DNA from 3 places in the Streptomyces sp. NPDC020362 genome. Region 3 is predicted to be linked to each of the others. Evidence: riboswitches for the same ligand, from Rfam matches in the RefSeq annotation. Region 3 holds a riboswitch; each other region holds the start of a gene.
The links. Region 3 has a riboswitch for cyclic di-AMP ahead of AB0H32_RS08220 (transglycosylase family protein). Riboswitches for the same ligand answer to the same signal wherever they lie in the genome.
Positions count from the first base shown of each region.

Region 1: linked by a shared signal. The riboswitch ahead of AB0H32_RS05940 (transglycosylase SLT domain-containing protein) and the one ahead of AB0H32_RS08220 (transglycosylase family protein) in region 3 are both predicted to bind cyclic di-AMP.
Region 2: linked by a shared signal. The riboswitch ahead of AB0H32_RS34375 (NlpC/P60 family protein) and the one ahead of AB0H32_RS08220 (transglycosylase family protein) in region 3 are both predicted to bind cyclic di-AMP.

Region 1 covers NZ_JBFAET010000008.1:58,805-68,202, reverse strand. The annotation lists gene AB0H32_RS05965 (NAD(P)H-dependent oxidoreductase) at 179-766, shown strand; gene AB0H32_RS05960 (ABC transporter permease) at 949-1,842, opposite strand; gene AB0H32_RS05955 (ABC transporter ATP-binding protein) at 1,829-2,827, opposite strand; gene AB0H32_RS05950 (DUF2092 domain-containing protein) at 2,910-4,112, opposite strand; gene AB0H32_RS05945 (polyprenyl synthetase family protein) at 4,369-5,379, opposite strand; cyclic di-AMP (ydaO/yuaA leader) riboswitch at 5,912-6,109, shown strand; gene AB0H32_RS05940 (transglycosylase SLT domain-containing protein) at 6,113-6,601, shown strand; gene AB0H32_RS05935 (HAD family hydrolase) at 6,638-7,450, opposite strand; gene AB0H32_RS05930 (carboxymuconolactone decarboxylase family protein) at 7,515-7,976, opposite strand; gene AB0H32_RS05925 (hypothetical protein) at 8,050-8,640, shown strand; gene AB0H32_RS05920 (FAD-dependent oxidoreductase) at 8,656-9,398, opposite strand, start outside.
Region 2 covers NZ_JBFAET010000143.1:35-9,432, forward strand. The annotation lists gene pcrA (DNA helicase PcrA) at 106-2,589, opposite strand; cyclic di-AMP (ydaO/yuaA leader) riboswitch at 2,875-3,047, shown strand; gene AB0H32_RS34375 (NlpC/P60 family protein) at 3,055-4,410, shown strand; gene AB0H32_RS34380 (tellurite resistance/C4-dicarboxylate transporter family protein) at 4,516-5,484, shown strand; gene AB0H32_RS34385 (hypothetical protein) at 5,488-5,841, opposite strand; gene AB0H32_RS34390 (NlpC/P60 family protein) at 6,256-7,320, shown strand; gene AB0H32_RS34395 (response regulator transcription factor) at 7,341-8,084, opposite strand; gene AB0H32_RS34400 (PspC domain-containing protein) at 8,081-9,373, opposite strand.
Region 3 covers NZ_JBFAET010000012.1:82,242-91,639, forward strand. The annotation lists gene AB0H32_RS08200 (SurA N-terminal domain-containing protein) at 6-653, shown strand; gene AB0H32_RS08205 (nucleoside triphosphate pyrophosphohydrolase) at 925-1,956, shown strand; gene AB0H32_RS08210 (cytochrome P450) at 1,956-3,221, shown strand; gene AB0H32_RS08215 (transglycosylase family protein) at 3,388-4,443, shown strand; cyclic di-AMP (ydaO/yuaA leader) riboswitch at 4,626-4,795, shown strand; gene AB0H32_RS08220 (transglycosylase family protein) at 4,800-5,492, shown strand; gene eno (phosphopyruvate hydratase) at 5,835-7,121, shown strand; gene AB0H32_RS08230 (septum formation initiator family protein) at 7,308-7,778, shown strand; partial or broken gene AB0H32_RS08235 (DUF501 domain-containing protein) at 7,807-8,256, shown strand; gene AB0H32_RS08240 (Ppx/GppA phosphatase family protein) at 8,413-9,369, shown strand.

The DNA of each region.
Region 1 (9,398 bases), on a different contig from region 3:
CGGCGTCGCGATCCGGTCGTTACGCGTCCTACCGACCAGTCTGTCTGCTCCGCACGGCTCCTGCGTCACCACGACGTCACAGCATCGCACCAGCCGCACCCTGGAGGGAGATCCATGTGTGTGCATATAATGCACACACCTGTTTTTGTGGCACGTCAACGCTCACTCTGGGGGACCCATGAGCCGTCGTTTCCTCTTCGTCCTGGGCAGCGCCCGCCGTGACGGCAACACCGAACTGCTGGCCCGCAAGGCCGCCGAGCAGCTGCCCGGGGAGGTGGAGCAGCAGTGGATCCGCCTCGCCGACCTCGCGCTGCCCGACTTCGTCGACCTGCGCCACGACAGCGACCACGTACGCCCGGAGGCGGACACCCCCACCGGTCTGCTGCTCGACGCCACCCTCGAGGCGACCGACATCGTGATCGCCACGCCGCTGTACTGGTACTCGGTGTCCGGCCTCACCAAGCGCTACCTGGATCACTGGTCGGGCTGGCTGCGCACCCCCGGCCTCGACTTCAAGGCCACCCTGGGCGGACGCACGCTGTGGGGTGTCACGGTCCTCGCGGACCGGGAACCGTCGGTCGCCGATCCCCTGGTCGGCACGCTCAACAACTCGGCCGCCTACCTGGGGATGCGCTTCGGCGGGGTGCTGCTGGGCAACGGCAGCGGGCCCGGGGACGTGCGCACGGACTCCGAGGCGCTGACCCGCGCGAAGACGTTCTTCGCGCGGGAGGCACCGCTCGCCCGCTTCCCGTACCAGGACGCCTGAGACACCCCGCGTGCCCGGAACGGCCCGCGTGCCCGGCACGCCCGGCACGAACGCGCGAACGGCGCGAACCGCTCGCTCCTGCGCGCCAGACGGCGAGCGCACTCGGCGCACCCGGGCGTCTGTCCCGCCCTGCGCGCAGACGCCCTGCGCGCAGACGCCCTGCGTGCGGACGGCCTGCGTCCCTACGCGTTGATGTCCTTCGTCGTGAAACGCGCCCAGGCCGCCGAGCCGAACACGGCCGCGTACAGCGCCTGGAGACCGAGGTTCTTCACCAGGTCGTCCCAGTAGACGGGGTCGCGCACCAGGTCGGCGAAGGACAGCCAGTAGTGCGGGAAGAGGTACGGCTGGAGCGCGTGCAGCTGGGGTATCTGGTCGAGGATCTGGACGGTGATGAGCAGGCCCACGGTGGTCGCCATCGCCGCGATGCCGCTGTTGGTCAGGGTCGACACGAACAGGCCGAGGGCGGCGATGCCGACCAGTGAGGCCGCGACCACCAGGGCGATCAGCAGCGCCCGGCCGAGGCCATCGGCGAAGCTGATACGGGTGCCGGAGATGGTCATCAGCTCGCCGAGCGGGAACAGGAGCGCACCGACGAGCAGTGCGGAGACGGTCACGACCAGGGTGGCCAGCACACAGAAGGCCATGACGGTCGTGTACTTGGTGAGCAGCAGGCGGGTACGGCCGGCCGGCGCGACCAGCAGATAGCGCAGGGTGCCGCCGCCCGCCTCGCCCGCGATCGCGTCGCCCGCGACGACGCCCACCGCCATCGGCAGGAAGAACGGCAGGGTCGCGGCCAGGGCCGTGAACACCAGGAACAGGCCGTTGTTGGTGATCTGCGCGATGAACGCCGGGCCGTTCCCGCCCTCCGGACCGCCCGTCGAGCCGCCCCGCGTCTGGACCTTCACCGCGATCCCGATCAGCACCGGCACCGCCGCCAGCACCCCGAGCAGCGCGAGCGTGCGCCAGCGGCGGACGGTGGTGACCAGCTCACTGCGCAGCAGCCCGAAGGTCCACAGGGGGCTCGGACGACCGGGACCTGCCGCCGCCGGTGTGCCGAGCGCCTCAGCCCGCGACATCGAAACCCTCCCCCGTCAGTGCCACGAACGCGTCCTCCAGGGAGGCCCGTTCGAGCGTGAAGCCCCGGACCCGGACGCCCGCCGTGACCAGTGCCGCGTTCACCTCGGCGAGGTCGTGTACGGGCGGCTCGCCACTCACCCGCTCGCCGTCCACGGTGACGTCCGCGACGCCCTGTTCCTTCAGTGTCCGGGCCGCCTCGCCCGGGTCCGGTGTGATCACCACCAGCCGGCCGCGCGCGCCGGCCGCCAGGTCCGCCACCGCGCCCTGCGTGACGAGCCGGCCCTGCGCCATCACCGCCGCGTGCGTGCACACCTGCTCGATCTCGTCGAGGAGGTGGGAGGAGAGGAAGACGGTCGTGCCGTCGGAGGCCAACTCGCGGATCAGGGCGCGTATTTCGCGCATGCCCTGCGGGTCGAGGCCGTTGGTCGGCTCGTCCAGGACGAGCAGGCTGCGGGGCTGGAGCAGGGCGGCGGCCAGGCCCAGGCGCTGCTTCATTCCGAGGGAGTACGCCCTGGCCTTCTTGCCCGCGGCCGCGGCGAGGCCCACCCGGTCCAGGGCGGCTGCGACGCGGGCGCGCCGGGTGCGCGGGTCGGCGGTCGGGTCGGCGGCGTCGTAGCGCAGCAGGTTGTCCCGGCCGGAGAGGAAGCCGTACAGGGCCGGGCCCTCGATCAGTGCGCCGACCTGCGGGAGGACGGCGCGGGTGGCCCGGGGCATGGGGCGGCCCAGCACCCGGGCCGTGCCCGAGGTCGGCTCGATCAGGCCCATCAGCATGCGGATGGTGGTGGTCTTGCCGGAGCCGTTCGGGCCGAGGAAGCCGAAGACGCTGCCCGCCGGGACGGTCAGATCGAGGCCGTCGACGGCGAGTTGTCCGCCGCGGTAGCGCTTGGTGAGGCCGAGCGTGGCGATGACGGGCCCCCGCTCGTCCTGTGCGCCCCGCTCCGCCGCGCCCCCCGAGTCCCGCTCCGTGGCGGACGGTTCGTCCATCGGTCCCTCGATTCGTCGTGTCCCGGGAGCGCACCCGGGGCCTGCGAAAAGCCACCCGGGCTCCCCGCAGGCCCCGGGAGGGTCACTTCCCTTCGTTCGCCGCCTTCACCAGGGCGTCCTTGGTGACCGCGCCGGCGTACACCTTGCCGTCGTCGGTGATCAGGGCGTTGACCAGACGGGTGGAGAAGACCGTGCCCTTGCCGAACTTGCCGGAGACCTGGTCGCCCAGCGAGCCGAGGAAGCCGCCGAAGGCACCGCCCTCGGAACCGGACGGCAGGGCGCCGCCCTTGGCGCCGGTGTCGAAGGTGGCGATGGACGTCCAGCCCTTGCCGAGCACGGTGGCACGGTCCATGCCCTTGGCGAAGCCCTCGCCGGACTTCGGGGCGTGCTCCGGCGCCTTGGACTTCTGCTTCTCCTCGGTGACCTTCGCGCCCTTGGGCGGGGTGAAGTCGAAGGCGGAGGCGGCCGGCTTGGCGAAGGAGACCTGGGTGAAGCCCGCGTCCAGCACGGCGGCGCCGCCGCTCCTCGGCGTCAGCGTGAACTTCAGCGGCTGGCCCGTCTTCGCGTCCACGGCGATGCTGATCGCGCCGACCGTGGTGCCGGACTGCTTGGGCTTGATCAGCAGCTTGTAGGCGTCGCGTCCGGCGACCTGGACGGTGCCGTCGACCGTCACGGACGTGGTGTCGTCGACCGACTTCAGAGCCTCGTCGGCGAAGTCCTTGGGCGTGGCCGGCGGCTCGGCCCGGTGCTTCCTGCCGGAGTCGGCGGCGGTGCCGTGGTAGACCTCGTTGCTCTTGCTGTCGTAGCCCCACACGTTCTTGCCGTTGTGGATGATGCTGTACTCGGCGCCGCTCTCCAGCAGCGAGAGCTTCTGCCGGTCGGGGCCGTCGGCGGCCACGCGCAGGGTGTGCGTGCCGGAGACCAGCTCGGTGAGCTTGGCCTTGGGGTCCGCGGAGGAGCCGTCGCCGCCGCGCTGGGCCGCCCCCGAGGCCAGGCTGCTCTCCAGGCCGCCGAGGTTCGGCAGGCCGAGGTCGGTGGTGACCTTCACCGTGCCGGACAGCTGCTGCACGTCCGACTTGGCGATCTTCTCGATGAGCTGCTGTGCGGTGATCTTCGGCAGGTCGGGGTCACCGGAGGCGGCGAGCGCCGGGACCAGCCCGATCGTGGCCGCCGCCACCCCCACCACCGCGACCGGGACCGCGTACCGGGCGGCCTTGCGGCGTCCGGCGCGCAGGTCCTCGTCCTGCGCGATGCCCGCTGCGTCGTCGGATTCGTACGGTGCCATCTGTGCCTTACCTCCGTCGTCGGCGGCGGCTGTCCTCACGCTGGTCCACCTGAGCCGCCATTCTCACCCGAATCGGTGAGGAGTGGTGATTTCCGTGGTCTCCATCTGACCAAATCGGCCGCGCGGAAGCGTCAGACCTCGGAGCCAACTCCGTGTACGCCTGCGGTATGACACATGAGGGCGGCGTCTCCCCCGACCCGTAGGGGTCGTGCGGGAGACGCCGCCCTCGCGCTCGTTGCGGGCATGCCGCCCCGGGTCAGCCGGCCCGGTGCACCACCGCGTCGCACAGCTCGGTCAGCGCAGCCTTGGCGTCGCACTCCGGCAGCGGGGCCAGGGCGGCCCGCGCCTCCTCCGCGTACCGGACGGTGTCCCGGCGGGCCTGCTCCAGGGCGGGGTGCGCGCGCAGGGCGGTGAGCGCCTCGGCGAGCCGGGCGTCGTCGCTGAGGTCGGAGTCCAGCAGCTCGCACAGCGCGAGGTCCTCGGGCAGGCCGAGGCGGGCGGCCCGCTCGCGCAGCCGGAGCACGGGCAGCGTCGGGATGCCCTCGCGCAGGTCGGTTCCCGGGGTCTTGCCGGACTCGCGCGAGTCGGAGGCGATGTCCAGGACGTCGTCCGCGAGCTGGAAGGCGACCCCGAGCCGTTCGCCGTACTGGGTGAGCACGTCGACGACCGTCTCGTCGGCGCCGGACATCATCGCGCCGAACCGGCACGAGACCGCCACCAGCGATCCCGTCTTGCCGCCGAGCACGTCCAGGTAGTGCTCGACCGGATCGCGGCCGTCCGAGGGACCCGCGGTCTCCAGGATCTGCCCGGTGACCAGCCTCTCGAACGCGAGGGCCTGCACCCGTACCGCCTCGGGGCCGAGGTCGGCGAGGATCTGGGAGGCGCGGGCGAAGAGGAAGTCGCCGGTGAGGACCGCGACGGAATTGCCCCAGCGCGTGTTGGCGCTGTCCACGCCGCGCCGCACGGCCGCCTCGTCCATGACGTCGTCGTGGTACAGCGTGGCCAGGTGGGTCAGCTCCACGACGACGGCCGACGGTACGACGCCGGGCGCGTACGGGTCGCCGAACTGCGCGGCAAGCATCACGAGCAGCGGCCGGAACCGCTTCCCACCGGCTCGTACGAGGTGCTGCGCGGCCTCCGTGATGAACGGGACCTCACTCTTGGTGGCTTCGAGCAAGCCTTCCTCGACAGCCGCCAATCCGGCCTGGACATCGGCTTCCAGAGCCTGGTCCCGCACGCTCAGCCCGAACGGCCCGACGACGGTCACGAGGGGTCTCCTGTCTGCTGGTGTCTGCTGGCGGTTACGCGGTTTGTCGATAGGTCGCTGCCATCACTCAAGTCAGCGTATCCGGTCCTGTTTCGATCACCGATAGCGCCCACCGGTCCAGGCCGGGCGCTATCGGATCACGGCCGCTATGTTCTTGATCATCTGATAACGACGGACATCTATTGACTTAACAGCAACTGGTCCGATTTGTCGCGAACCGGGCCGTGGGCGAATTACTCCTTTTGCGTCATGCGCAGCAAATCCCTCTAATCCCGCATGTCTGATTTGGTACACTTTGCCATTTCGTGAGTTGGGTCACGCGGGCAGGTATATCCAGCCATCCGGCACAACCCCCTTCCGCCCTTGCCCCGCAAGGCCAGTTGAGGATTGGCAACAGCAAAGGATCAAGTTGCCCATACGGGACAGACCAAGGTCAACTGGCACGTTGGGTGAATCCGGTACTTGTTCCGGACATGTGCTCTCGCATAGCTTCCCGGCACGTCAGGCGGACGCCGAATCCTGCCGCGTCTGACACCACCCATCGACGAACTCATTCGTACGGCAGGAGCGGGGGACCCAGGTAAGCCGCCGGACCGGCCGGCACATGCGCAGATGCACATGTCGTCACCGGAACGGCTAGGGGTGAAGCCGTGCCTTCCAGGAGGCACGGCCGGGCACTCCCCGGGCCCGAACCCGACAGCTCACCTCGCAGGCGACGGAGAGGGACAACGCCATGCCTGCTGCCGCTCAGCGCCTCCGCAACCGCACCAACCGCCTCGTCCGCACGCTCGCCGTGGCCGGCACCGGTGCCGCCGTACTCGCCCTTCCCGTCATCGGCGCGACCAGCGCGTCCGCCGCCACCCCCGCGGCCACCACGCCCTCCACCACACTCGCCGGGTACCCGAACAACCTCGACGGCTGGATCCGCGAATCGCTCGCGATCATGGCCGAGAAGCACATCCCGGGCACCTACAACGGCATCTACCGCAACATCATCCGCGAGTCCTCGGGCAACCCGAACGCCATCAACCTGTGGGACTCCAACGCCGCCAAGGGCATACCGTCGAAGGGCCTGCTCCAGGTCATCGACCCGACGTTCAACGCGTACCACGTGGCCGGCACGTCCTTCGACATCTACGACCCGGTCGCGAACATCACGGCCGCCTGCAACTACGCGGCCGCGCGCTACGGGTCGATGGACAACGTCAACGGCGCCTACTGACGAACGCCCGCGGCGGGGCCCCTGCTGTTATCCCGGTCAGTCGGTCGGGAACAGTCTTTCGAGGACGACGGCGATGCCGTCGTCCTCGTTCGACAGGGTGACCTCGTCGGCGGCGGCCTTGAGCTCCGGGTGGGCGTTGGCCATGGCGACGCCGTGCGCCGCCCAGTCGAACATCGGGATGTCGTTGGGCATGTCGCCGAAGGCGAGGGCCCGCCCGGCGGGGATCTCGAGGTGGTCGGCGGCCAGCGCCAGCCCCGTCGCCTTGGTGACACCGCACGGCTGGAGTTCCACGGTCCCCGGCCCCGACATCGTGACCGTCGCCAGCGAACCCACCGCCGAGCGCGCGACCGCCGCCAACTCGTCGTCGGACAGTGTGTGATGGCGCAACAGCACCTTGCTGATGGGCTCGCACCACAGGTCGTCGCGGCGGCCGACCCGCACGGCCGGCAGGGTCGGGTGCGGCATCAGATACCCCGGCTCGATCAGCGTGAGCCCGTCCACGCCGTCCTGGTCGACGGCGGCGTAGACCTGCCCCACCTCGGCCTCGATCTTGCCGAGCGCGGTCTCGGCCAGTTCCCGGTCCAGGCGCACCGACCACAGCAGGCGGTCGGCTCCGGCGTCGTAGACCTGCGCGCCCTGCCCGCACACCGCGAGCCCCGTGCACCCGAGGTCCTCCAGCAGGGGCCTCACCCGCGGGGCCGGGCGGCCCGTCACCACCAGATGCCGGGCACCGGCCCGCACCGCCCTCGCGAGTGCGGCGAGCGACCGGTCGGAGACGGTGTCGTCACCGCGCAGCAGTGTCCCGTCCAGGTCCGTGGCGATCAGTGCGTATGCGGGGGGTGCGGCCATGATCAGAGAATACGGACAGTGCGCCCCACCGACTCACCCTGATGTTCCCGCACTTGTCTGCTTCTCACCCCCAAGTGGTGCCCGCGGGCTCCTTGATGGTGGTGTTGATGCGGTTGAACATGTTGGTGAGCGAGATGGTGAGGATCAGCGCCGAGAGCTGCTTCTCGTCGAAGTGGTCGGCGACTTCGTCCCACAGCGCGTCCGGCACCGGCTCCTCGCAGCGGTCGGCGAGCCGTGTGACCCGCTCGGACAGCTGCAGCGCCGCGCGCTCGGCCTCGGTGAAGAAGGGCGCCTCGCGCCAGGCGCCGACGGCCGCGATCCGCTCCTCGCTCGCACCGGCCTTGCGCAGGTTGACCGTGTGACCGTGCGCACAGGCGCTGCATCCGTTGATCTGGCTGGCCCGCAGCCCGACGATCTCAGCCAGCTCCTCGGGCAGTCCGCCCTCGCCGACCGCCTGGAAGATCGTGCCGATGCCCTTCAGCGCGGCCGGGAGGACGTACGCCGGGTTCGTCATCCGTGCCTGCATGGTGCTGCCCCCTGAGTGTCAGTGGTGCTCGCTAGGTTGTGTTCACTGCACTGACGGAACGGGGGCGGACGTCGTGACCGATCGGCACGGAGATTTTTCGGCGCATCTTCTGGAGGCTTCGACCGGTGTCCTGGAGCGCTTCCCCGAGGAGCTGAAACCGGAGATCTACGCCCTCTCCTTCCGCATCTGGCGGGTGGACGACGACGAGCGCCGCCCGTACGTGGCCATCGGCTACAACACCGAGACCCAGTACGAGCAGGAGAAGCGCCACGGAGACCCCGGCGAGGCCCGCTGGAACTACGCGTGCTGGCTCCTGGACGGCTTCGAGATGCTCGGGAACGTCCCCGAGGACCCGGCCGGCGCCCGGCTGTACGCCGCGGAGGCCGAGGATCTCGGGCTGTGGTTCGAGGAGGACGACGACAGCGACGGCGATCAGGCCATTCGGCGCGAACTGCTCGGTGAGCACTTCGCGGGTGCCTGCATCGAGCTGGCCCGCCGGCTGCACGCGGAGGGCCGGATCGAGAAGGTCCTCGGCCGTCCGCTGCCCGTCGTGATCTTCGACATGTACTGCCCGGGCTGGGAGGTGGAGGCCACCGAGGCCGCCAACCCGCCCGAGCTGATCGCGGAGTTCCTCCGGTGGCAGCGGGCGGGATGGGAGGCGTAGGGCTGCTTCCGGGCCTCAGGGGTGTGCCGCCGCCAGATGCCCGGCCAGGCGCGGCGAGGCGAACTCCGTGCCGCAGACGAAGCGCATCACCGGGCCGTAGGAGGACGCCGCCGGGAGTCCGGTGAAGTACAGGCCGGGGACCGAGGAGACGTAACCGGCGCCGAGCCTGGGGGCGCCCCGGCTCACCGCGAGGCGGGTGCGCAGTTCGTGGCCGAGGAAGTCCATCGCGGCGATGCTCACGCGGTAGCCGGTGGCCGCGATGACGTGGTCGGCGGGCAGCTGATCGGTGTGTCCGCCGTGCGTGCGCACGGTGAGGACCGGGGTGCCGTCCGGGGCGTCGGCGCCGAGCACCCGCTCGACGTCCTGGACCTGGACCTTGTCCTCGAAGCGGTCGCGCAGCCACCAGGCGCCGAGCGGGCCGAGGACCCGGCGGACCAGGTAGTGGCGGGTCCGGGCGGGCAGGAAGCGGTACGGGTGCGGGTAGTGGCTGAGCGCCCACAGGGACCAGGCACGGCCGAAGGGGGACTCGGGGCGGAGCCTGGGCTGGTCCCAGGGCGGAGCCCCGAAGGCGACCCGGCCGCGGCCGCGCGAGACGACCCGCACCTGGGCTCCGGCCTCGGCGGCCAGGGCCGCCGTCTCCAGTGCGGACTGGCCGGCGCCGACGACGATCAGCTCCTTGCCGGCGAAGCGGGTGAGGTCGTGGTGCTGGGAGCTGTGGGAGACCGGTCCGGTGGGCGCCGGTCCGTCGGCCGCCGCTG
Region 2 (9,398 bases), on a different contig from region 3:
GGCGGGCCGCCCCCCCCCCGGTCTGGCCCCGACCTTAACCCGGCCACACGGCGCCGGCGCCCTGTCACGCCGTGACCCCCCCCGGCCGGGGGGGGCTCACTGCGTCTACAGCTTCTCGACCGGCGCGTACCGCAGCAGCAGCCGCTTCGGCTTGCCGTCCCCGAAGTCGATCGTCGCCTGGGCCTTGTCGTCCGCGCCCGACACCGCGACGACCGTCCCGAGCCCGAACTGGTCGTGGGTGACCCGGTCACCGACCGCCAGGGACACCACTGGCTTCTCGGAGGCCCGCCGAGTGGCGAACCCGGACGCACCCGCCGCCGACGAGCGCGAGCGGGACGAGGACAGCGAGGCCGCGATCCCGGAGGCCGGCCCGGAGGAGACCGGCGCGGGCGCTCCCGTCCGCTTCCACTCCACATGGGCGGCCGGGATCTCCTCCAGGAAGCGGGAGGGCGGGTTGTACGACGGCTGGCCCCAGGCGCTGCGCATCGCCGACCGCGTGAGGTACAGCCGATCCCGCGCGCGGGTGATGCCGACGTACGCCAGGCGCCGCTCCTCCTCCAGCTCCTTGGTCTGGCCGAGGGCGCGCATGTGCGGGAAGACGCCGTCCTCCATGCCGGTCAGGAAGACGACCGGGAACTCCAGGCCCTTGGCGGTGTGCAGGGTCATCAGCGTGATGACGCCGGAGCCGTCCTCTTCCTCGTCGGGGATCTGGTCGGAGTCGGCGACCAGGGCGACCTTCTCCAGGAAGTCGGCCAGCGTGCCCTGCTCCCCCTCCTCGCGCTCCTGCTCGAACTCCAGGGCCACGGCGGCGAGTTCCTGGAGGTTCTCGATGCGGGTCTCGTCCTGCGGGTCGGTGGAGGCCTGCAACTCGGCCAGGTATCCGGTGCGTTCGAGCACCGCCTCCAGGACGGTGGCCGGCCCGGCCCCGGACTCCACGATGGTGCGCAGGTCCTCCATCAGCGTGTTGAACCGCTTGACCGCGTTGGTGGAGCGTGCGGCCATGCCGTAGGCCTCGTCCACGCGCTTCAGGGCCTGCGGGAAGCTGATCTTCTCGCGCTGGGAGAGGGCGTCGATCATCGCCTCCGCGCGCTCGCCGATGCCGCGCTTGGGGACGTTGAGGATGCGGCGCAGCGGCACCGAGTCCTCGGGGTTGGCGAGGACGCGCAGGTAGGCCAGGACGTCCCGGACCTCCTTGCGCTCGTAGAAGCGGACGCCGCCGACGACCTTGTAGGGCAGGCCTACTCGGATGAAGACCTCTTCGAAGACACGGGACTGTGCGTTGGTGCGGTAGAAGACGGCGACGTCACCGGACTTGGCCTCGCCCGCGTCCGTGAGGCGGTCTATCTCGTCGGCGACGAACTGGGCCTCGTCGTGCTCGGTGTCGGCGACGTAGCCGGTGATCCGGGCGCCCTGGCCGGCGTTGGTCCACAGGTTCTTCGGGCGGCGGGACTCGTTGCGCTCGATGACCGCGTTTGCGGCGGACAGGATGGTCTGCGTGGAGCGGTAGTTCTGCTCCAGCAGGATCGTCGTCGCGTTCGGGTAGTCCTCCTCGAACTGGAGGATGTTGCGGATCGTCGCGCCCCGGAAGGCGTAGATCGACTGGTCCGCGTCACCCACCACGCACAGTTCGGCGGGCGGGAGGTCGTACGCGTTCGGGGGGACGTTCTCGTCGTGGGCACCCGTGCCGACCAGCTCACGCACCAGCGCGTACTGGGCGTGGTTGGTGTCCTGGTACTCGTCGACCAGGACGTGCCGGAAGCGGCGGCGGTAGTGCTCGGCGACGTCCGGGAAGGCGCGCAGCAGGTTGACCGTCGTCATGATCAGGTCGTCGAAGTCGAGCGCGTTGGCCTCGCGCAGCCGCGACTGGTAGAGCGCGTAGGCCTGGGCGAGGGTCTTCTCGAAGCCGTCGTTCGCCTGGGCGGCGAAGTCCTCCTCGTCGATCAGCTCGTTCTTGAGGTTGCTGATCTTGGCGCTGAAGGACTTGGGCGGGAAGCGCTTGGGGTCCAGGTCCAGGTCACGGCAGACCAGGGCCATCAGGCGCTTGCTGTCGGCGGCGTCGTAGATGGAGAAACTCGACGTGAAGCCGAGCTTCTTCGATTCGCGCCTGAGGATCCGCACGCAGGCGCTGTGGAAGGTCATGACCCACATCGCGTGCGCACGCGGGCCGACGAGCTGCTCGACGCGCTCCTTCATCTCGCCCGCGGCCTTGTTGGTGAAGGTGATCGCGAGGATCTGGCCCGGGTGCACGCTCCGCTCGGCGAGCAGATGGGCGATGCGGTGGGTGAGCACGCGGGTCTTGCCGGAGCCGGCGCCGGCGACGATGAGCAGCGGGGAGCCGGCGTGGACGACCGCGGCGCGCTGGTTCTCGTTCAGCCCCTCCAGGAGCGCCGCCGCGTCGATCGCGGGGCGCGGGGCGCCGTCGCGGTAGTAGGCGTCCCGGTCCGGTGGTACGTCGAACTTCCCGCCGAACAGATCGTCCGGAAGCGGCTCCGGAGCGTGATCGTCCTCGGGCGGCGGCGGGGGTTCCTCCTCGCGCCCGCGGGAGGGCTGGAGGTCCGCCAGGAAGCTGTCGTCAAAGAGGCTGCTCATCGCTCTCCGAGTCTAGGGCGCCGCACCGACAACCGGTCGCAGTCCCCGGAACACGGCTCCCGCGGGCGCCCGCTATCGGACACGGCCCCGGGGAGTCGATCACCGTCCCGATCCGTGCCGATCGGCCCTCACGCTGCGAAAGCACCTTGTCACGCCTGTATGAAAACGGCCTCAGGTCACGGAAATGTATCGGACATATGACTCACCAACCTTCACAAGAGTCACACGAGTTGGCTAGGTTGCCGTCAGGCCGCACGACCCCCTTCCGGCGAACGTCGCCGAGCGCTGCGGCCTCCGCCGAGTCCGGTGCGCCTTCACGCGGCCACTGGAGCCGGGGACCCACCGATCCTGGGGTGAATCGGCCGACTCCCGCCCGGGACGAAGCCGTAGGGCAACCCTTCCGAACCACCCGCCCGAACCCGACAGCTAACCCGGTAGGCGGCACATTGGAAGGAGTCGCCTCCCTTGGCGTCGCACCGCAAGCCGCGCCCCGGCACAACCCTCGGACCGGGCGTTCGCACGCCCGACCTCGCCACCGCCGCCATCACCTCCGTGGCCGTCCTGCCCCAGACGGCCGAGGCCGCCCCCGCTCCGGACGGCCGGCCGAGCCTGGCCGAGATCGAGAAGAAGGTCGACGAGTTCTACCGCCGGGCCGACTCGGCGGCCGAGGAGCAGCCGGCGGGCAGGCAGCGGGGGCGGGTGGACGCCCCGGCCGAGGAGAGCGCCCGGCGCCCGGGCCGGCTCTCCAAGGCTCGTGAGGAGCTGGGGTCGTTCGCCGTCGCCCCCGACACGACCGCCCTCCTCGCGGAGTATCCGCAGGACCACTTCGCCCCGGACCGGGTGATGAAGCGGCTGGCCTCGCGTGTGAAGGACGCCGCCGGGCGGGGGCGGACCACCGCGGGCCCCGAGGCGCCGACACAGGCTCCGACAGCGACGGCGGCAGCGGCGCCGTACGACGTGAAGACGGCCAAGGCGGCCGTTCAGAAGAAGCTCGTCACCGCGCGTGAACTGCTGTCACGGCTCACGGCCGAGGAGCGCGCACGGCCTGCCGCAGCCGAACAGTGGCCCCGGGAGGAGACCGCCGGGCAGGCGGCCGAGCCACTGCGGCAGGGGGTGCCGGCACGACAGGCGGCCGGGCCCGTGCGGCACACGGCCGAGCCGGTGCGGCACATGGCCGAGCCCGTGCGGCACACGGCCGAGCCCGTGCGGCAGCGGGCAGCGGCACGGCAGGAGACCGGCTCGGCGTCCACCGGACTCACCGACTGGCCGACCACCGAGACCACCAGCTCGCCGACCACCGGTCCCAACGACTCTGCGCCCACCGGCCCCACCGGCTGGCCGACCACCGAGACCGTCGACTCGGCGTCCGCCGGTCCCACTGACTCGGCGTCTGCCAGTCACGCCGACTCGGCGTCCGCCGATCCCACCTGCGCGGCATCCACCGACCCCACCGACTCGTACGCCACCCGGGCCGAAAAGGCGGTCGCCTTCGCCCGCGCCCAGGTCGGCAAGCCGTACGTGTCCGGTGCCAGCGGCCCCGGCTCCTACGACTGCTCCGGACTGACCCAGGCCGCCTGGAGGGCAGCCGGTGTCGCCCTCCCGCGCGCCGGCCACGACCAGGCCCGTGCGGGCACCCAGGTGCCCCTCGCCGACGCCCGGCCCGGTGACCTGCTCTTCTTCCACGGCAACAGCAGCCATGTCGGCCTCTGCACCGGCGACGGCATGTTGATCCACGCTCCGACGCCCGGCGGGTGCATCCGCGAGGAACCCGTCTACCAGTGGGGCGAACCGATCGTCCACAGCGTGGTGCGGCCCGTCTGACCGGATCCTTTTCCTGACCCATTCTTCCCCGTCCCGTGCTCTTTTCGAGCCCCACGCGCGCGTGCCCTCCTCCCGCGGGCTGCCCGGATACCTAGCATCGGGCGCATGGCCGGCATCTCAGCTCTGCGCGCGTGGTGGGCGGAGCGTCCGCCGGCGGCGGGCGCCGCCGTCATGGCGACCGGCATCGTGTCGGTGAGCCTGTATCTGACGGGCACCGAGACGCTTTCCCTGGTCTTCCTGTGGCTGGCCTGTCTCGCCTGGGTGGCGTTCGCCGCGAACTTCGTCGTTCGGCTGCTGGGGCAACGGGAGCGGTGGGCCGCCGAGGCCCGGAGCCCGGGCGCGCTCACCGCCGTCGCCGCCACGACGGTGCTCGGCACCCGGATCTCGGCGTTCGGCTGGCAGCGGCTCGCGGGGGCGTCGCTGGCCCTGGCGGCGCTGCTCTGGCCGGTGCTGCTCGTTCTCGTCGTACGGCACTGGAAGTCGCGCATGCCGGGAGCGGTGTTCCTGTGCTGTGTGGCCACACAGGGGCTCGCGGTGCTGGCGGCGACCCTGGCAGCGGCCACGACGACGGCATGGCTCGCGCGCGCCGCGATGGTGCTGTTCTGGCTGGGCCTGGTGCTCTACGGGATCGCCCTGCCGCACTTCGACCTGCGGCAGGTCCTCGAAGGGCCCGGGGACCAGTGGATCGCGGGCGGGGCACTCGCCATCTCGGCACTGGCCGGGGCGAAGCTGCTGTCCGCCGACAGCGCGCGCCTGTATCTGTGGAACGACGACGACCGCGGTGTGCTGCGTGACGCGACGGTCGTGCTGCTCGCGCTGGACCTGGCCTGGTACCTGGTGCTGCTGGCCGCCGAGGTGGCCCGGCCGCGGCTGGGCTACGACACGCGGCGGTGGGCGACGGTGTTCCCGTTGGGAATGACGGCGGCGGCCACGCTGTCGGTCGTGGCCGCCGTCGGAGGCGCATGGCTGAGGGAGCCGGGGCGGGTGCTGGTGTGGGTGGCGGTGGCGGCGTGGCTCGTGGTCGCGGCCGGTGCCGCGCTCGCGGCCCGCCCCGGGTTCAGCCGAGCGGGCTGAGCGTCACGTCCACAGCACGGCGATGAAGATGTTCGCCATGGTCAGCAGGCCGACCAGCCCGAAGAGGCGCTTGTCGACCTTCTCCTCGTCGCGCTGCACGTAGACCAGCCCGAGGATCACGATCAGCAGGGCCAGCTTCACGCCGATCTTGATGGCGTTGACGTGGTGGTCGTCGGCCTGGTTGAGGCCGACCAGGGCCACACCGGTGACCAGCATGGTGAGCGCGCCGTGCAGCATCCCGGGGACGAAGCGGGCCGTGCCCTGGCCCATCGCCTTCATCTGGGTGAGGAAACCGCCGAGCAGTGCCGCGATACCGATGATGTGCAGGCCGACGAAGAGATGGATGAGTACGTCCATGAGCCCGGAGCCTAATGAGGGGCCCCGAAGGCTCCGGTCACCGGGCCCCCACAGGCATGCGTCGGTCTTGCATATATGCGCCCCATAGCACCCCGCGGCTCCGGCATGTTTCACATTCCGCACATCGGTCACCACGCTGCGTGAAGGCGACGACTCCAGGCGGACAGTTCTGTCACATACCGTCACGATGCGATCCGTCACAGCCAGTTCCGTACAGTGCGTTACCTGGCTGTCACAGTCCGGCCTACCGTCCTCCTCCAGGTGACCGGCTCCCCACCGCCGCCCGTGCCAGGGCGGCACTCGGTCACCACCCCCGAGAAAGATCCGGCGGCGGCCCGCTCCCCCTGTACGGGCCGCCGCCGGACGCATCGACGCTCGGTCGCAGAAGCCCTACGGAAGGACGTGACGGTCCAGGTGGCAGCGCACCGCAAGCCCCGACAGCGCTCGCTCGGCGGCAACACCGTCCGCACGGCCGTCACCCTCGCCCTCGCGGGCGCAGCCAGTGCGACGGCCTTCGACGGAACGGGACACGCCGAGCCGCAGCTGACGCCGGCCCAGGTGAAGACCAAGGTGGACAAGCTGTACCAGGAGGCGGAGGCCGCCACCGAGAAGTACGACGGGGCGAAGGAGAAGGCGGACACGGCCCAGCGGCGCCTGAACTCGCTGCGGGACGAGACCGCCCGCAAACAGGAAGGCCTCAACGCGGCCCGGAACGCACTGGGTTCGTACGCGACGGCACAGTACCGCCAAGGAGGGTTCGATCCTGCATGGCAGCTCGCGCTGTCCAGCGACCCGGACCGCTACCTGGACGGGGCCGCGCTCGCCGAGCGGGCCGGTGAGCGGCAGGCCGGGGCGGTGGCCCGGGTGCGCGAACAGCTGCGGGAGATCGAGCAGTTGCGCGGCGCCGCCCGCATCGAGGTGACGTCGCTGCGGGCGCGGCAGGTGGAGCTGCGGCGGCAGAAGCGGACCATCACCGCGAAGCTGACGGAGGCGCGCAGGCTGCTGGCGCGGCTCACTCGGCCGCAGCGGGCCCAGGTCACCGGCGACGGCAGCGCACAGGGCCGCGCCTCGCGGTCGGCCTCGGACGCCCGGGCGGCCCTGGAGCACGCCGGGTCCGTCGCCGCCCCCGACGCCCGGGCGGCGGCGGCTGTCGCCTACGCCTATCAGAAGCTCGGCAGCCCCTACGTCTGGGGCGCGACCGGTCCGAACGCCTTCGACTGCTCGGGCCTGGCGCAGGCGGCCTACCACTCCGCCGGCATCTCCCTGCCGCGCACCACCTACGCCCAGATCAACGCGGGCCGACGCGTCTCCCGCTCGGAACTCCAGCCCGGCGACCTGGTGTTCTTCTACTCCGGCATCAGCCATGTCGGCATCTACGTCGGCAACGGCCAGATGATCCACGCCCCGAACCCGTCGGCACCGGTCCGTCTCGCCCCCGTCGACCTGATGCCGTTCGCCGGGGCCACCCGGGTGGCGTGAGAGCGGCCGCCGGAACCGGATCAGACCAGGCGGCGGGCCGTCGCCCAGCGGGTCAGCTCATGGCGGTTGGAGAGCTGGAGCTTGCGCAGGACCGCCGAGACATGGGACTCGACCGTCTTCACCGAGATGAACAGCTGCTTGGCGATCTCCTTGTAGGCGTAGCCACGGGCGATCAGCCGCAGCACCTCGCGCTCGCGCTGGGTCAGGCGGTCCAGGTCCTCGTCGACCGGTGGGGCGTCGGTGGACGCGAAGGCGTCCAGGACGAACCCGGCCAGGCGCGGGGAGAAGACGGCGTCGCCCTCCTGCACGCGGAAGATCGAGTCGACCAGGTCGGTGCCGGTGATGGTCTTGGTGACATAGCCACGGGCGCCGCCGCGGATGACACCGATCACGTCCTCGGCCGCGTCCGACACGGACAGTGCGAGGAAGCGGACGGGTCGCTCGGCGTCCGCCATCAACGCCGCGCACCGGCGCAGCACTTCGCCCCCGCCGCCGCCCGGCAGATGCACGTCGAGGAGGACCACCTCGGGCCGGGTCGCGGTGATGACCGTGACCGCCTGGTCGACGTCCGCGGCCTCGCCGACCACCTCGACACCGGTCTGGGCGGTCTGCCCGATCTCGGCTTGGACTCCGGTGCGGAACATGCGGTGGTCGTCGACGAGCACCACGCGCACATGGCGCCCGCCCGGGCCGCCGGCCGCAGGTCCGGCCCCGGCCGCCTCCGCCGCTCCCGTCGTACCGCTCGCCTCGGTCGCGTCGCTCATGACGTCTTCTCCGCCCTCTCCATCTCCAGCTCGACCTCCGTACCGCCGCCCGGCACGGTCCGCAGCCGGGCCGTGCCGCCGTTGCGCTCCATGCGGCCGATGATCGATTCTCTAACGCCCATACGGTCGTCGGGTATCGAGTCGAGGTCGAATCCCGGACCGCGGTCACGGACGGACACGAAGACCGTCGTTCCGTCGACCTCGGCATAGACCTGGACGGCGCCGCCCTCGCCACCGTACTTGGCGGCGTTCACCATCGCCTCGCGCGCGGCCTGCATCTGCGCGGCGGTCCGGTCGTCGAGCGGGCAGTCACCGACCACGACGACCTCGATGGGCACTCCGTGCTTGTCCTCGACCTCGGCGGCGTTGCGCCGCACCGCCTCGGCGACCGTGTCCGGCTCGTCGGCCTCCTCCTTGCCGGTGCCCTCGGGCTTGTACAGCCAGGTGCGCAGGTCGCGCTCCTGGGCACGGGCCAGGCGCCGCACCTCGTTCGCGTGGTCGGCGTTGCGCTGGATCAGGGTGAGGGTGTGCAGCACGGAGTCGTGGACGTGGGCGGCGACCTCGGCACGCTCCTGGGCCCGGATGCGCATCAGGCGCTCCTCGGACAGGTCCTGGGTCATACGGACCAGATAGGGGCCGGCGAGCAGCGTGATGCCGACGAGGACGGCGAGGGCGGCCTGGAGGACGGCGCCGAGGTGAGCGGCCGAGCCCTGCATGACGAAGATGGCCGAGACACCGGCCGTCACCAGCAGGACGCCGACGCCCGCGCGCAGCAGGCTCAGCGTGCGCCGCCGGCTGCCGACCTCCACCCAGCGGGCCCGGCGGGCGTTGTCCGCCTGGCGCCAGACGAGGGCGACACCGGCCGCGACCAGGACGGCGGGCAGCAGATACGCCTTCGCTGCGCTGGTCAGATTGACGCTGCCCACGAAGACAACGGAGACGATGACCATGAGGAGCAGGGCGACGATCTGGCCCTTGTCCGGTTTGCGGGTCACCAGTCTGCGGCGGCCGTCCGGCGAGGTCTCGGTGCCCACCAGCGACGGCGGCTTGGGCGCGCCGACGCCGCCGACGCCGAGCGGGACGAAGAACCAGAAGGCGGCGTACAGCAGCGCTCCGAGTCCGTTGGCCATGAACAGGCCGACGAAGGCGAGCCGGACCCAGATCACGGGCAGCCCGAGGTGCCCGGCGAGGCCGCGCGCCACTCCGCCCAGCCAGCGGCCGTCGCTGCTGCGGTAGAGCTTGCGCGGCGGCTGCGGGTCGTCTAGTGGCAGGGATGCGGCTTCCGGCATGCCATCGATGGTCACATGGCCGCGG
Region 3 (9,398 bases):
TTTCCTTGCACCGCCGCCGTCGCACCGCGCTCGTCCTGTCCGCCGCGATCGCCGCCGCGGCACCCCTCCTCACGGCCTGCGGAAACACTGCGCACGCGGGCGCCGCGGCCGTCGTCGGAGGGCAGCGGATCACCGTCGCCCAGCTGGAGAACAGGGTCGACGAGGTGCGCAAGGCCCAGCGCGCCGCGGTGCCCGACGAGACCCAGTACCAGCAGGTCCTCTCCTCCACGTCCGGCCTGACCCGCGACACCCTGCACAACATGGTGCTCGACCGGGTGCTGCACCGCGCCGCGCAGGACGCGGGCATCTCCGTCACCCGCAAGGAGGTGATGGAGATGCGCGCCGGCCTGGAGCAGCAGGCCGGCGGCACCAAGGGGCTCCAGACGGCCTGGCTGCAGAAGTACGGCATCGCGCCCCGGCGCCTGGACGACAACCTCCGCCTCCAGATCGAGGCGCAGAAGCTCGCCTCGAAGCTCGGCACCGACACCACGCAGCCCGCCTTCTGGAAGGCCCTGTCCCAGGCCTCCGGGGAACTCCACATCGACCTCAACCCCCGCTACGGCTCCTGGGACGTGCAGAAGAGCAGCCGCGTGGACGCGAAGACGCCGTGGGTGCGTGAGGTGACGACCGGGACGCAGCAGCAGCCGGCGTAGGCAGCCGGCGCAGGCACCCGGCACCCGGCAGGCGGCGGGGCGAGGGAACGGACCGGAAACGAGCCGGGCCGGACCGAGTCAGGCCGAGCCGGGCTGGGCCGAGCCGGGCCGGGCCGGGCTGAGCCGATTCGGGTTGAGCCGGGCTGAGCCGATTCGGGTTGAGCCGGGCTGAGCCGAGCCGGGCCGGACCATCGGTCATACGATCACAGGACCTGCCCGGCCCTGTGGACAACCGAGCCCCCGCCTCCGCGCCGTGAGTTACGTTCGGAGCGTGAACGAAACCAGCCCCGAAGCCGCCCCCGGCCGCATCGTCCTGCTCACCACGAGCCACCGCGTCGCGCCCGGCCTGCTGTCCTGGCCCGCCTGGCAGGCGCTGCGCACCGCCGACGCCGTGCTGTGCGCGGACGGCGCGCATCCGCAGCTGCCGTATCTGCGCGAGGCCGGGATATCCGTGGCGGAGGCGTCCCCCACCGCCCAGGAGCTGGTCGACACCTGCGCCGGCGGACGGACGGTGGTGGTCGTGGCCACGGGCGAGGGAGAGCCCGCCCTCACCGACGGCCTGGCCCGCCTGGCCGGCAGCGGCCGCGTCCACATGCCCGACCTGGAGCTGCTCCCCGCCTCCTACGACCTGCCCGGCGCCCGCCTCCTCGACCTCGTCCAGGTCATGGACCGCATCCGCGTCGAATGCCCCTGGTCGTCCCGCCAGACCCACCAGGGACTGGCGAAGTACGGCATCGAGGAGGCGTACGAGCTGGTCGAGGCGATCGAGGCCGGCGACCGCGAGGAACTGCGGGAGGAGCTGGGCGACGTCCTGCTCCAGGTCGTCTTCCACTCCCGCATCGCCGAGGAGGACCCGGACGCGCCGTTCTCCGTCGACGACGTGGCCGGCGGCATCGTCGCCAAACTCATCCACCGCCACCCGCACGTCTTCGGCGACGAGAAGGCCGAGACCCCGGAGGACGTCAAGGAGCACTGGCTGCGCACCAAGGCCGAGGAGAAGCAGCGCACTTCGGTGACCGAGGGCGTTCCCCTCGGCCAGCCCGGCCTCGCCCTCGCCGCCAAGCTCGCCTCCCGTGCCCGAACCGCGGAGCTGGACGTGCCCCTGCCCCAGGGCGAAGGCATCGGCTACGAGCTGCTGGCGCTCGCGGTACGGGCCGAGGCACAGGGAGTGGATCCGGAGGCGGCCCTGCGGGCAGTGGCGCGGGCGTACCGGGATGCGATCCGGGCGACGGAAGGAGCGCCCGAAGCGGGCGGGAGGAGCGAAGCGGACTCCGGCGAAAAGCCGGATACGGTCAAGGAGTGATGGACCAGCCCCACCCCCCGACGGCCCCCGACCTCTTCACCTGGGAGTTCGCCGCCGACCCCTACCCCGCCTACGCCTGGCTGCGCGAGCACGCACCCGTGCACCGGACACGGCTGCCCAGCGGGGTGGAGGCCTGGCTGGTCACGCGGTACGCCGATGCCAAGCAGGCTCTTGCCGACCAGCGGCTGAGCAAGAATCCCGCGCACCACGACGAGCCCGAGCACGCCAAGGGGAAGACCGGCATCCCCGGTGAGCGCAAGGCCGAGCTGATGACGCACCTGCTCAACATCGACCCGCCGGACCACACCCGCCTGCGCCGCCTGGTCAGCAAGGCGTTCACGCCCCGCCGTGTCGCCGAGTTCGCGCCCCGGGTGCAGGAGCTGACCGACCGCCTCATCGACGGGTTCGCCGCGACGGGCTCCGCCGACCTCATCCACGAGTTCGCCTTCCCCCTGCCCATCTACGCCATCTGCGACATGCTCGGCGTCCCGCGCGAGGACCAGGACGACTTCCGGGACTGGGCGGGCATGATGATCCGGCACGGGGGAGGGCCGAGGGGCGGGGTCGCGCGGTCCGTGAAGAAGATGCGCGGCTATCTCGCCGACCTCATCCACCGCAAGCGCGAGGCGCTGCCCGCCGAGCCCGCGCCCGGCGAGGACCTGATCTCCGGGCTCATCCGGGCCTCCGACCACGGCGAGCACCTCACCGAGAACGAGGCCGCCGCCATGGCCTTCATCCTTCTCTTCGCCGGCTTCGAGACGACCGTCAACCTCATCGGCAACGGCACCTACGCCCTGCTCACCCACCCCGAGCAGCGGCGTCGGCTGCAGACGTCCCTGGCCGCCGGGGAGAGGGACCTCCTGGAGACCGGTGTCGAGGAACTCCTGCGGTACGACGGACCCGTGGAGCTGGCCACCTGGCGGTTCGGCACCCGGCCGCTCACCGTCGGCGGCCAGGACATCGCCGCCGGGGACCCGGTGCTCGTCGTCCTCGCCGCCGCAGACCGCGACCCCGAGCGGTTCGCCGATCCGGATGTGCTGGACCTGTCCCGCCGGGACAACCAGCACCTCGGGTACGGCCACGGCATCCACTACTGCCTCGGCGCTCCCCTCGCCCGGCTGGAAGGCCAGGCCGCCCTCGCCACCCTCCTCACCCGTCTGCCCGACCTGCGGCTCGCGGCCGATCCGGCCGAGCTGCGCTGGCGCGGCGGACTCATCATGCGCGGCCTGCGCACGCTGCCCGTGGAGTTCACGCCCGTGCCGTGAGCACACCCGCCCGGGCGCGTACGGCAGACCTCAATTCTGTGATCTTCACGTGATCTGCGCGGCATTAACTTGTGACAAGTGATCGTCTGCCGATACGTTCACCCATCAGCGTGACACCCCGCTTCACCCGTCACGCCGGCCCCGTTGTCGCACGAAAGGCTTCCGCATGCTCACCGGGAACGGTCGTCACCGTCGCCCCCGTCAGGCTCCGGCTCTCCTCGTCGCGGCCGGAGTGACCGGCTCCGCCATCGCCATCCCGCTCCTCGGTGCCGCGAGCGCCAACGCGGCCGACGGCACCACATGGGACAAGGTGGCCCAGTGCGAGAGCGGGGGTTCCTGGAGCGCGGACACCGGCAACGGGTACTACGGCGGCCTGCAGATATCCCAGGACGACTGGAACAAATACGGCGGCTCGGAGTACGCCTACAGCGCCGACCAGGCCAGCCGTTCGCAGCAGATCGCCGTCGCCGAGAAGATCCTCGCCGACCAGGGCACCACCCCCTGGGCCACCTGCGCCCTGCTCTCCGGCCTGACCTCGAACTCCGGCTCCGTGGACGTCGACACGGGCCTCGGTGACTCCGACGCGCAGGGCTCGGACGCGCAGGGCTCCGATGCGCAGGGCTCGGACTCGCAGGGTTCCGGTCACTCCTCCGGGCACAAGGACTCGTCCGACTCCACCGATACATCCGACTCATCCGGCCTGTCGGACTCGTCGTCTTCGTCCGACTCCTCCTCGGATGTGGCCGCCAAGCCGTCACCGAGCGCGAGTAAGCACACCGGTTCTCATCGCTCCGACAAGGCCGATGAAACCCCCAAGTCCGACAAATCCTCCTCGCCGGGCTCCGGGGGCCGGCAGGAAAACGAGTCGCCCACCGCGGACCCCACCACGGAAGACTCGGACAATTCCGCCCAGAGTGACGGCTCTTGGAGCCTCGTCGACACCGGCTCGCTCAGCAGCGGCGGGCGTCACCGCGGCGGGAGTGCGGACGAAAGCGCGGCAAACGGCCAGAACGCCGCCTCGCCCGGCCGCCATGCCTCCCGCGACGCGAGCACCTACACCGTCCGCGACGGCGACACCCTCGTCTCCATCGCCGACTCCCTTGACGTCGACGGCGGATGGCGCGCCCTGTACGCCGGGAACAAGAAGGTCGTCGGCGCCGACCCGAACGACATCACCCCCGGTCAGACCCTGAATATCGGTGCGGAAAAGGGTGGAAAGTAGCGGGAGTTGACGCCCCGCTTCACGCCGAATGTCCGTTTTGGCGAAAGTGTGGGATGAGTCTCAGAAGCCCTGATCGTCTTTGAAATTCCGCCGGGCGCATGTCTACGGTCAAGGCCGCTCGTCACCACGAGCCCCGGCACTCGCAACGCCGAGTCCTGCCAGCGGTTGCCCGGGAACAGTCGTCGCGTCATGCGCCGTAGGCAGGAGCGGGGGACCCAAGGTAAGTGCCGGGGCCAGCAGTTGAGGCTGGATCCGGCTAGGGGTGAAGCCGCGCCTCCCCAGGAGGTGCGGCCGGGCAACTCAACCGGCCCGAACCCGACAGCTCACCTCGCAGGCGTCGGTGAGGGGATCGATCCATGCTGTTTTCCGGCAAGGGCAAGCACCGTCGTCCGTCCAAGGCCACCCGGGCCATCGCGCTCGCCGGTGTCACCGGTGCCGTCGTCGCCGCCCCGCTGATGGCGGCCGGCAACGCCTCCGCCGCCACCGGCTCCGAGTGGGACGCGGTCGCCCAGTGCGAGTCCGGCGGCAACTGGGCCATCAACACCGGTAACGGCTACTACGGCGGCCTGCAGTTCTCCGCCTCCACCTGGGCCGCGTACGGCGGCACCGCCTACGCCGCGCAGGCCAACCAGGCCACCAAGGCGCAGCAGATCACCGTCGCCGAGAAGGTCCTCGCCGCCCAGGGCAAGGGCGCCTGGCCGGTGTGCGGCACGGGCCTGTCCGGCACCCCCTACAGCGGCTCCGCCCCCACCGCCGCGCCCAAGAGCGCCCCGGCGAAGACCACCGCGCCGACCACCCGCTCCACCGACACGCAGGCCGCCTCCCGCTCGGCCGAGCGTCCGGCCCCGAGCAAGACCGTCACCACCCCGACCGGCAAGAAGGTCAAGAAGGGCGACGGCGAGTACAAGGTCGTCAAGGGTGACACCCTCAGCACCATCGCCGAGAAGCACGGCGTCAAGGGCGGCTGGAAGAAGCTGTTCGAGCTGAACAAGGACATCGTCGAGGACGCCAACCTCATCTACCCGGGCCAGCAGCTGCACCTGAAGTGACACCTGGCTCCCACCGGAACCACAGCGCTCTCACAAGGCCCGCCCCCACTCTGAAGGCCTCGTGAGGGTCATCCCCCCGTCCCCACGGGCTCCCCGCCCCGGCGCGTGTTCCCCCGTACGCGCCGGGGCGGGGTTGTTTGTTTCCCCGCCCTGCTTTCCCGCCCTGTTTCCCCACTCTTCAGCCGGGCCTCATCCGGAAGCCCCTTTGTTCCGGACGTGAACAATGGGTACGGTCTCCCTGTCCACGGGACGGTCGGTCGGTGGCCGACGGGCCCGGGACGGTTAGGCTCTAGTCGCAAGGCGCACCCGCCCCGCACAACCAGCGTCACATCCATGAAGGAGATGCTCGTGCCGTCCATCGACGTCGTCGTAGCCCGGGAAATCCTGGACTCCCGAGGCAACCCCACGGTCGAGGTCGAGGTCGGCCTCGACGACGGCAGCACGGGTCGTGCCGCCGTTCCGTCCGGCGCCTCCACCGGCGCCTTCGAGGCCATCGAGCTGCGCGACGGTGACCCGAACCGCTACCAGGGCAAGGGCGTCGAGAAGGCCGTCCTCGCCGTCATCGAGCAGATCGGCCCGGAGCTGGTCGGCTACGACGCCACCGAGCAGCGCCTGATCGACCAGGCCATGTTCGACCTGGACGCCACCGACAACAAGGGTTCCCTCGGCGCCAACGCCATCCTCGGCGTCTCCCTCGCCGTCGCCCACGCCGCCTCCGAGGCCAGCGACCTCCCGCTCTTCCGCTACCTGGGCGGCCCGAACGCGCACCTGCTGCCGGTGCCGATGATGAACATCCTGAACGGCGGCTCGCACGCCGACTCCAACGTGGACATCCAGGAGTTCATGATCGCCCCGATCGGCGCGGAGTCCTTCTCCGAGGCCCTGCGCTGGGGCACCGAGGTCTACCACACCCTCAAGTCCGTCCTGAAGTCCAAGGGCCTGTCCACCGGCCTCGGCGACGAGGGCGGCTTCGCCCCGAACCTCGGCTCCAACCGTGAGGCCCTCGACCTCATCCTGGAGGCCGTCAAGCAGGCCGGGTACGTCCCCGGCGAGCAGATCGCCCTGGCGCTCGACGTCGCCGCCTCCGAGTTCTACAAGGAGGGCAAGTACGTCTTCGAGGGCAAGGAGCGCTCCGCCGCCGAGATGACGGAGTACTACGAGGAGCTGGTGGCGGCCTACCCGCTGGTCTCCATCGAGGACCCGCTGTTCGAGGACGACTGGGCCGGCTGGAAGGTCATCACCGACAAGCTCGGCGACAAGGTCCAGCTGGTCGGCGACGACCTCTTCGTCACCAACCCGGAGCGCCTGGCCCGCGGTATCGAGGAGGGCACCGCCAACGCCCTGCTGGTCAAGGTCAACCAGATCGGCTCGCTGACCGAGACCCTGGACGCCGTCGAGCTGGCCCAGCGCAACGGCTTCAAGTGCATGATGTCCCACCGCTCCGGCGAGACCGAGGACGTCACCATCGCCGACCTGGCCGTCGCCACCAACTGCGGCCAGATCAAGACCGGCGCCCCGGCCCGCTCCGAGCGCGTCGCCAAGTACAACCAGCTGCTGCGCATCGAGGAGATCCTCGACGACGCCGCGGTGTACGCGGGCCGCAGCGCCTTCCCGCGCTTCAAGGGCTGACCCCTCCCGGGCCAAGTCCCAGCCAGTCGTACGTACGTCCCCGTACCCGGTCCCGTACCGTGTCGGGGACGTACGCGCGTGTTGACGGGAGGCGGGGAAGATGGCCGTGCTGTGCTGTCCCGGGGGCACCCCCCGGACCCCCGGCCGATAGCGGGTGGCCGGAGCGATGATGCGAGGTGAGCTGTCATGACCGGCCGGGACCGGTTCTCCACCGCGACCAGGCTCAGGCTGCTCGGCGAGCAGACCGCGGCCCGGGTCTACCGCTCCCAGACCAAGCGACAGGCCCGCCGCTCCCGGCTCACCGGCCGGGCCGCCCTGCTCGCGCTGGTGCTGTGCACGCTGATCGTCGCCCTCGCCTATCCCATGCGCCAGTACGTCTCCCAGCGCGCCGAGATCGCCGACGTCCAACGGCAGCAGCGGCAGGCCCGCGAGCGCGTCGAGCAGCTGCGCGACCTCAAGGCGCGCTGGCAGGACGACGCCTATGCCGAGCAGCAGATCCGGCGCCGGCTGCACTATGTGATGCCCGGTGAGACCGGGTACACCGTGATCGACCCGGGCGCGGCCAAGCAGTCCCGCGCCGGCCTCGGGGCCGCCCACCGGCCCTGGTACGCGAACGTCTGGGACGGCGTCGACAAGTCCGACGCCTCCGACCAGTGAACCGACAGAAAGACAGCTGAAGACAGTCATGGAAACGCCTCCGCCGCCCACTCCGCGTACCGAGCCGACCGACGCGGACGTCGAGGCCTTCAAGCAGCAGCTCGGGCGTCCGCCGCGCGGGCTGAGGGCGATCGCGCACCGGTGCCCGTGCGGGCAGCCGGACGTCGTGGAGACGGCCCCGCGGCTGCCGGACGGCACGCCCTTCCCGACGACGTACTACCTGACGTGCCCGCGCGCGGCGTCCGCGATCGGCACGCTGGAGGCGAACGGCGTCATGAAGGAGATGACCGAGCGGCTGCAGAGCGATCCCGAGCTGGCCGCCGCCTACCGGGCCGCGCACGAGGACTACATCCGTCGCCGGGACGAGATCGAGGTCCTGGAGGGCTTCCCGAGCGCGGGCGGCATGCCGGACCGCGTCAAGTGCCTGCACGTCCTCGTGGGCCACTCGCTGGCCGCGGGACCGGGTGTGAACCCCCTCGGCGACGAGGCGATCGCCTTGCTGCCGGAGTGGTGGCGCAAGGGTCCGTGCGTGCAGCCGCTCGAGGCGCCCGATCCGGCGGACGAGCACCCGGGCGAGCAGGGCGCGGTGTTCGACCCCGCCGAGGTCCGCAGCGGCTTCTTCGCGTACCGGCCCCTGCTCGCCGAGGGGTTCACCCGCGTCGCCTCCGTCGACTGCGGCACGAACTCCATCCGGCTCCTCGTCGCGGACCTCAACCCGGCCACCGGCGAGCTGCTGGAGCTGGACCGGCGCATGACGATCGTGCGGCTCGGCCAGGACGTGGACCGCACCGGCCGGCTGGCGCCCGAGGCGCTGGAGCGGACCTTCGCGGCGTGCCGTGAGTACGCGGACGTCGTCCGCGAACTGGGCGCCACGACGGTGCGGTTCGTCGCCACCTCCGCCTCCCGGGACGCGGAGAACCGGGACGAGTTCGTGCGCGGTGTCGTGGACATCCTGGGCGTCGAGCCCGAGGTCATCACCGGCGACGAGGAGGCCGAGTTCTCCTTCACCGGGGCGACGAAGGAACTCACGGGCCGCGACGATGTCGCCAGGCCCTACCTGGTGGTGGACATCGGCGGCGGCTCCACCGAGTTCGTCGTCGGCGAAGACCGGGTGCGATCCGCGCGGTCCGTGGACGTCGGCTGCGTGCGGATGACCGAACGGCACCTGGTGGCCGACGGCAAGGTGAGCGACCCGCCCACCGAGGAGCAGATCGCCGCCATGAGGGCCGACATCGAGGCCGCCCTGGACCTCGCCGAGGAGACGGTCCCGCTGCGCGGGGCGCGCACCCTGGTCGGCCTCGCCGGCTCGGTGACCACCGTGTCCGCGATCGCCCAGGACCTGCCCGAGTACGACTCCGGGCGCATCCACCACTCGCGCATCTCGCGCGAGCGCGTCCGTGAGATCACCGAGCGGCTGCTGCGCTCCACGCACGCCGAGCGTGCGGCGATCCCGTCCATGCACCCGGGTCGTGTCGACGTCATCGGTGCGGGCGCCCTGGTGCTGCTCGCGATCATGGAGCGCACCGGGGCCGAGGAGGTCGTCGTCAGCGAGCACGACATCCTCGACGGCATCGCGTGGTCGGTGGCGTAGCTCTCTTTTGTTACTGGCTGGTAGCCGTC